2 regions of the Clostridium sp. CM042 genome follow, and region 1 is predicted to be linked to the other one. Evidence: predicted binding sites of a transcription regulator. Region 1 holds the regulator's gene; the other holds the start of a gene.

What was found. The regulator LexA, encoded in region 1, represses DNA repair genes until DNA is damaged. The targets are predictions, from matches to a motif close to CNAACANNTGTTNG.
Region 2: recA (recombinase RecA) is a predicted target of LexA. The motif match lies at 1,583-1,596, and genes of this name have one in related genera.

The regions. Positions count from the first base shown of each region.
Region 1 covers NZ_CM143646.1:579,401-583,844, forward strand. The annotation lists gene ACWJJ7_RS02685 (ORC-CDC6 family AAA ATPase) at 1-548, shown strand, start outside; gene ACWJJ7_RS02690 (methionine gamma-lyase family protein) at 813-2,093, shown strand; gene lexA (transcriptional repressor LexA) at 2,187-2,795, opposite strand; gene ACWJJ7_RS02700 (hypothetical protein) at 3,131-3,595, shown strand; one part of gene ACWJJ7_RS02705 (IS3 family transposase) at 3,843-4,224, shown strand; one part of gene ACWJJ7_RS02705 (IS3 family transposase) at 4,224-4,444, shown strand, end outside.
Region 2 covers NZ_CM143646.1:264,143-268,586, forward strand. The annotation lists gene rimO (30S ribosomal protein S12 methylthiotransferase RimO) at 1-939, shown strand, start outside; gene pgsA (CDP-diacylglycerol--glycerol-3-phosphate 3-phosphatidyltransferase) at 923-1,468, shown strand; gene recA (recombinase RecA) at 1,632-2,687, shown strand; gene rny (ribonuclease Y) at 3,012-4,444, shown strand, end outside.

The DNA.
Region 1 (4,444 bases):
ATAAAATACCTGTAAATAAGAAAAATTATATGTACCAAATAAAAGAACGATTTTTTAACATATGGTACATGAGGAGGGTTGGGGGAGAAAAAGAAAAACAGCAGGTGAAATGGCTTGTGGATTTTTTTGAAATCTGGTGCAGTAAAGAGGACCTAATTAACAAAAGTGAAAAAAAAGAAAATGATTTTAACACCATTTATGTCTCATCGGAAACCTTACTTTGTAATGATCTAATAGAAGAATCCTTACAAAAATCTCATTTATTTTTAAAAGTAGCTAATAGCACAGATAAATATAATAAGTCTATTAATGAATATTTAATATTTTTAATGGCTAAAAAACAATACAACTCCTTATTTAAACTATTTAATGAAACTGAATTTAAGTTAAGGGATAAATTTAAGCCTACTTATTATGCGTTAATGTACTATATGAAAAATCAAAATGAAAAATTTGAAATTGAGTATAAAAAAATGGGCGAAGAATTAGAGGAAACTGTTGAAGAAATTATTGAAGAAGTTAAATCATCATCTGCAGTGCTACAATAGTATAGAAAGAGACAATTAAAGACCTCCGAATATAAGAGATATATAAATAAAACTATTCTACATCGGTATTATTTATGTTACTATTATTAAGGTAGTTAAATCATCACCTGCGGTGCTGCAATATTAACGACTTCAGAAGGAGGTTTATACCCCCACTGAAGTTTTCTATTTGTTAGGGTATGTAACTCCCACTTATAGAAGTGGGAGACTTTCCTTCTGAAATGTCGTTAAAATAAATACATAATACAAAGGGGACCTGGAATCATGATAGATATAACAAAAGAATACCTTCAAAAGAAGTATAGAATAAGTTCAAAAACGCTAGAACTTTATGATATAGCAATACAAGATGTACAAGAGGAGTTTAAAATTCTTGATGAAATAAGAGAGTTTAATCAACTTAAGGTTTTGACAGCACTACAAGATGAACGGATTAGCGAATGTCATTTTACAAATTCATCTGGATACGGTTATGGCGATATAGGACGCGATTCATTAGATAAAGTATATGCAAGAATTTTCAATTGTGAGAGTGCACTTGTTCGGCCGCATTTCGTAAATGGAACACATGCAATTGGAGCAGCCTTATTTGGTAATTTAAGACCTAATGATACCATGATGTCTATATGCGGAACGCCTTACGATACACTTCTTAATATAATAGGTATTAATACTAAGGAAGATATAGGCTCATTAAAAGATTATGGTGTAAAATATAAACAATTAGAATTAAATAATAACTCTAAAGTTGATATCGCTCTAATGAAAAAGACACTGATTGAAGATAAGTCAATAAAGTTAATTCATATTCAAAGATCTACTGGATATGGCTGGAGAAAAGCACTATTAATTTCTGAAATAGAAGATATTATAAAAGCTGCAAAAGCTATAAATCCAAAGGTGATTTGTTTTGTTGATAATTGTTATGGTGAATTTATTGATGTTACGGAGCCTACAGATGTAGGAGCAGATTTAGTTGCTGGATCACTCATAAAAAATATTGGTGGTGGAATTGCACCTACAGGTGGATATATTGCAGGTAAAGAAGAATATGTACTGCAAGCTTCTTACAGACTAACAACTCCTGGAATAGGAGGAGAATGTGGTTCTACGTTTGGAGTTATGCGTTCTTTATATCAAGGACTATTCATAGCACCGCATATTGCTATGGAGGCATTGAAGGGCGCTATTTTCTGCGCAAGAATTATGGAACTTGCAGGGTTTGAAGTTCTTCCTAAATATACTGATAAAAGAAGTGATATAATTCAAGCAATTAAATTTAATGATAAGGAAAAGTTAATTAATTTCTGTAGGGGTATACAAGAGGGGTCACCCATTGATTCTTTTGTTCAATGCGAACCGTGGGACATGCCAGGATATGAAGATAAGGTTATAATGGCAGCAGGTGCATTTATTCAGGGAGCATCTATAGAATTATCTGCAGACGCTCCAATTAGAGAGCCTTATATAGCATATTTACAGGGTGGATTAACTTTCGATCATGCTAAGATTGGAATACTAATAGCGCTTTCAAGAGTTATTTAATATTGATGATTTAGTAATAGAATAAAAAAATCCTGCAATTGATATATTCATTGCAGGATTTTTTTGTTCCATAAATTCTTTAAAAGTGGGTATTTAATACTTTCTGTAAATACCAATAAGTACACCTAAAATTGCACAGTCATCAACTATGATAGGGGACATAGTTGAATTTTCAGGCTGAAGCCTTATATGATCTTTTTCCTTGAAAAATCTTTTAATAGTTGCTTCATTATCAATAAGAGCTACAACTATATCGCCATTTTTAGCGGTATTGATTTTCTCAATTATAGCAAGGTCTTTATCCAATATTCCTGCTTCAATCATGCTGCTACCAGAAACTTTAAGCATAAATAGTTCATTATTGGTTTTAGTGAAATTTAAAGGAAGAGTAAATGTATCTTCAACATTTTCAACTGCGAGTATTGGTTTTCCAGCAGTGATTTTCCCTATAATAGGTATATCTATAAGTTCTTTTCTTACGACAGAACCCTTTATTAATTCAATTGCACGAGGCTTGGTAGGGTCTCTACGAATATATCCTTTTTTTTCTAATCTTGCTAAATGCCCATGAACAGTCGAGGTAGATCTTAAGCCTACGCCATCGCATATTTCTCTGACTGAAGGTGGATATCCTTTTAATTGAACCTGTTTCTTTATAAAGTTATATATTTCACTTTGCTTGTCTTTTTTTTCAGTTAACACGTCAACGCCTCCCATTCATAGTATAATTATACCATATAAATGTAAAAACATCAAACCTATGTTCTATTTTGCGGTAAAAAATTGTATATTACTATGTGTGACTACATAAGTCATCATTAAATCATCTCCTGCGGAGCTGCATTGACGACTTCAGAAGGATATTTATACTCCCACTGAAGTTTTCTATTTGTTAGGTCATGTAACTCCAACTTATAGAAGTGGGAGACTTTCCTTCTGAAATGTCGTTAAAGAGTGTTAGTGTTTGATTATTGAAAATATATTTGCTATAATGGTCTATTATGAAAGTAATTGAAATAAATAGAGCGGGGTGTTGTATGTCTAAAAATTGTATATTTAATAATAAGAAAATTTGTAATAGTTGTGGAGAATGTGAAGTCTGCGAATTAAATTCAAATAAGAAATGTAATAATTGCGGTAAATGTTTAGAAATGGAAGGGTACGATGTAAAAGCTATAAAAATTGATGAAGTTTTTGAGGATAATGAGATTGAAGGGGTAGAAGAAAATTTTTATGATAAGGATGAAATTAATTTATCGGAAGAAGTAGATAATAATGAAAATGAAATTGAGGAACTACCAAAACTCGAAGATTATGATTCAGTGGTAGCCAACGATGAATTTTCAAAACTACATAAAGATGATTTTATACCTGAAAATAATGAAGTTTGGGAATTTATAGATGACATAGACGGAGCAAAAGAGCTACTTGAAAATGAAGATGATAACTCAGGATTACTTCAAGAAGAATTTCCTGGACTTATAAGACTAAAAAAAATATAAGTATTAGAAGTATATATAGAAATAGTTAAAATCTATTGCATATTTTTATGCTCAAAAAAAGTATATATTACGTATAATGCATTAAAGCGAGCTTTAGAACTTCTTATTTTATTTTTAATTAAGATTCGTAAAGAAAAATATATGTTTGAGTGACAGTAAAATGTACCCTATAGAGTAGACGATTTAAAAAAAACTACCCTATGGGGTTTTTCTATGTATAATGGAATAAAGGATTAGGGGTGAATAAATGAGCATTAAGAATTTTACAGAAAAAGAAGTGAAAGTGTTATCCAAAAATAAATATGTAACAAATGTTAGTATTAAAGGTATAACTTACACTGATGAATATAAACGCATTTTTGTAACAGAGAATGAAAAGGGCAAATCTATAAAAGAAATATTTAAAGAATATGGTTTTGATATAGACGTTCTTGGAAATGATCGAATTAGATCAGCAGCTTACAGATGGCGGACTGCATATAGAAAAAAAGGTGTAATAGGACTGAATGATACAAGGAAATCAATGTGCGGAAGATCAAGAGGGAAAGATCTTCCCATAGAAGAAAGATATAAACGTCTTAAGGTCCAAGTTAATTTACTTAAAGCTGAGAATGAATTACTAAAAAAAATCGACATCCTAGAAAGAAGGCTGGTAAAGAAAAAATAATATTAGTAGCAGAAGAAAAATATATTCTTATCAATTCACAAATTAAAAAATATAAACTCAGAAATATGCTTAGCCATTTATGCAGTGTGTCGGGGGTATCCCGTTCAGGCTACTACAACTATTTCTCAGTTAGTTCACAAGGAGTTAGGAATCAACGTGACGATCATGATCAAATAGTGCGA
Region 2 (4,444 bases), 320 kb from region 1:
ATTAATGAAGGACAAAGAGTATTAACTACAGGAACATACTCTGCTTATATTAGAATTTCTGAAGGGTGTGATAATGCTTGTGCATATTGCGCAATACCTAATATTAGAGGGAAGTATAGAAGCAGAAAGATGGAGAACATAATACAAGAGGCTAAGGCTTTAAGTGAACATGGTTGCAAGGAGATTATTTTAGTTGCTCAAGACACCACTAGATACGGTATAGATTTGTATGGTGAAAAAAACCTACATAAGTTAATAAGCAAAATTTCTAAAATAAGTGGGATTGAATGGATTAGAGTACTTTACTGCTATGCAGAAGAAATGACTGATGATATTATTAATGAAATTTCTTTAAATGATAAAGTTTGCAAATATGTAGATATACCAATCCAACATATAAGTGATGATCTTCTTAAATCCATGAAAAGGAAAGGAAGAAAAAATGTCATAACAGAAAACATAAATAAGATGAGGAAGAGTATTAAGGGTCTAACCCTTAGAACTACATTAATAGTTGGATTTCCAGGAGAAACGGAAGGAAATTTTGAAGAATTAAAACAATTTATTAAGGAAATTAAATTTGAAAAATTGGGAGTGTTCAAATACTCAATGGAAGATGGTACTGCAGCTGCAGAGATGAAAAATCAAATTCCAGAAGTAATAAAAGAAAAACGTGAAGAAGAATTAATGATTGTGCAACAAAGTATATCAAAAGATATAAATAGTAAAAAAATAGATAAAATTTACAAAGTTTTAGTGGAAGGATTTAATGGTAAAACTTATTTTGGTAGAAGTTATGAAATGGCGCCAGAAGTTGATGGAACTATTTTCTTTGAATCTGACAAAGTTTATACTAAGGGAGAATTCGTTACAGTAAGGGTTACCAAAGCATTAGAATATGATTTAATAGGAGTTGTGTGCTATGAATCTTGCAAATAAACTTACGATGATTCGAATTTTTTTAGTACCTATATTTTTAATATTTATGGCAGTTAAAGGAATACCTTATGGAAGAGAACTGGCTACAATTGTTTTTATAGTAGCCTCTCTCACAGATAAGTTGGATGGCTATGTAGCTAGAAGCAGAAATCAAATAACTAATTTCGGAAAATTTATGGATCCTCTAGCAGATAAACTTTTAGTAACTGCTGCACTTGTTTCATTAGTTGAGCTTCAGATTGTGCCTAGTTGGATAGCTATGATTATAATTGCTAGAGAATTTGCAGTTTCAGGACTTCGAACAATAGCTGCTTCAGATGGAAAAGTAATTGCGGCTAGTAAATGGGGAAAACTGAAAACCGTTATTCAAATAGTAGCTATAATTACGGCTCTGATAAATTTATCTTACGCAAATACAATATTAAATATGTTAACTAATATTTTCATGGCAGCTGCAGTAATTATCACAATAATATCTGGTGTTGACTATTTTGTAAAAAACAAAGGTACAATTAGAGTTGATAAGTGATTAAATTATTAGAGTTTGTTAATAATACAAATAAAAGGATTTCTATAGTAAATGAAAATGTAAAATTTTGCTTTGCATGTTGACCATATAAAATAAATGGTGTATACTTAACTTAGAACAAATGTTCGTCGATAAAAGGATGGTGAACCCGCAGGGGAAATTTATGAATAATGAAAAATTAAAAGCGCTAGAAGTAGCTATGGGTCAAATAGAAAAACAATTTGGAAAAGGTTCTGTAATGAAACTCGGAGAAAATAGTAAGTTAAATATAGAGGCTATTTCCACTGGTTGTTTAGGACTTGATATAGGCCTAGGCATAGGTGGTGTACCTAGAGGAAGAATAATAGAAGTTTTTGGACCAGAATCTTCAGGTAAAACTACAGTTGCACTTCATATAGTTGCAGAAGCTCAAAAAAATGGTGGTACAGCAGCATTTATAGATGCAGAGAATGCTTTAGACCCTGAATATGCTAAAGCACTAGGAATAGAGATAGAAAATTTAATAGTCTCACAACCAGACACCGGTGAACAGGCGTTAGAGATTACAGAGGCTTTAGTTCGCTCTGGGGCTATAGATGTTATCGTCGTGGATTCAGTAGCAGCTTTAGTGCCTAAAGCTGAAATTGAAGGCGAAATGGGAGACTCTCATGTAGGACTCCAAGCAAGACTTATGTCTCAAGCTTTAAGAAAACTTGCTGGTTCTATAAATAAATCACAATGTGTTCTTGTATTTATAAATCAATTAAGAGAAAAAGTAGGAGTAATGTTTGGTAACCCAGAAGTAACCCCTGGTGGTAGAGCATTGAAATTTTATGCATCTGTTAGACTAGATATTAGAAAAATAGATACAATTAAACAAGGCGATGAATTTATGGGTAATCGAACAAGAATAAAAATAGTTAAAAACAAAGTAGCTCCCCCATTTAAGAAAACTGAATTTGATATTATGTATGGTCACGGCATATCTCGAGAGGGAGATGTTCTAGATATAGGAGTTGTAGAAGAAATTGTACAAAAAAGTGGAGCATGGTTCTCATATGGAGATATACGACTTGGACAGGGAAGAGAAAATTCAAAACAATATTTTAAAGAAAACCCTTTGGTTATGTTAGAGATAGAAAACAAAATTAGAGCAAAACATAATCTACCATTATACAAGAATTCAGAGATTAGTAAAAAAGAAGTTAGTAAAAAAGAAGCAAGTAAAAAAGAAGCATAAAAGCAAGTTTTTACTTGCTTTTTTTCTTTAACTTATAATTAAAGAATATTATTATGGTATCAGGCATATGAATTCTATATTGCAATATGCTAAAGTTTATCATAACTACTATATAATAGTAAAAATAAAGGGCCTATTTAAATGTTAAAATCTTGACATTAACTGAAAAGTAATATAAAATAAATACAAATACTGGTTTAGCATATTTAAATTGCTACCAATTGAATAAATAGAGCACCTTTTCTAGCTTTCATGTTTACTCTTAAATAGATTTGAAATAAGCAAAGGAGGTGTTGATAATCAATGGATACTAAAAGTCAAACAATGCTCATAGTAGTTTGTGCTATTTTGGTTGTTGTTTTAGTAGGTATTTGTGTTGTAATTTATATTAGAAAAAATATATCTCAAGCAAATATTTTCGAGGCTGAAAAAGAAGCTAAAAGAATTCTTGACGAAAGTGCAAAAGATGCTGAATCAAGAAAGAAAGAAGCTATTTTAGAAGCCAAAGAAGAGGTTCACAGACTTAGAACTGATTTAGAAAAAGAATCAAGAGAAAGACGTAATGAAGTTCAAAGGTTAGAAAGAAGAAATATTCAAAGAGAAGAATCATTAGATAAAAAAAGTGATGTGCTGGAGAGAAAAGAAGAAAATCTTAATAAAAAACAACAAGAAATTGAAATGGTAGAGGCAAGTGTACAAGATTTATACACAAAGCAAAGAGGAGAATTAGAAAGATTATCAGGTTTAACATCTGATGAGGCAAAACAAGTTTTATTAGATGAAATTAAAAAAGAAATTAAACACGATGCTGCAATTATGATTAAGGAAATTGAATCTAAGGCAAAAGAAGAAGCTGATAAAAAAGCAAGAGAAATTATTACTTATGCTATTCAAAGATGTGCAGCCGATCATGTAGCAGAAACAACAGTTCATGTGGTTTCTCTTCCTAATGATGAAATGAAAGGAAGAATAATAGGTAGAGAGGGTAGAAATATTCGAACTCTAGAAACACTTACAGGAGTAGATTTAATAATAGATGATACACCTGAAGCAGTAATTCTTTCAGCATTTGATCCGATAAGGCGTGAAGTTGCTAGAATAGCACTTGAGAAGCTAATAGTGGATGGAAGAATTCATCCTGCTAGAATTGAAGAAATGGTAGAAAAAGCTAAAAAAGAAGTTGATAGCGACATAAAAGAAGAAGGAGAACAAGCAACTTTTGAAACAGGAGTGCATGGACTTCATTCGGAAATTATCAGGCTACTTGGGAGGCTTAAATACAGAACTAGTTATGGTCAAAATGTATTGAAGCATTCTATAGAGGTTTCATATTTAGCTGGACTTATGGCATCTGAACTTGGAATTGACCCAACACTCGCTAAGAGATGTGGTTTACTTCATGATATAGGTAAAGCTGTAGACCATGAAGTTGAAGGTCCACATGCGCTTATAGGTTCAGAAATAGCTAAAAAACACCATGAGTCTTCTATTGTAGTAAATGCTATTGCAGCGCATCATGGTGACGTTGAGTTACAATCCCTTGAAGCAATACTAGTTCAAGCGGCAGATGCTATATCAGCGGCAAGACCAGGTGCAAGAAGAGAAACTTTAGAAGCTTATATTAAAAGGTTGGAAAAATTAGAAGAAATTGCAAATTCTTATGAAGGTGTAGAAAAATCATATGCTATTCAAGCTGGAAGAGAAGTTAGAATTATGATCAAACCAGAAATAATTGATGATGCAGGTGCTGTTGAAAT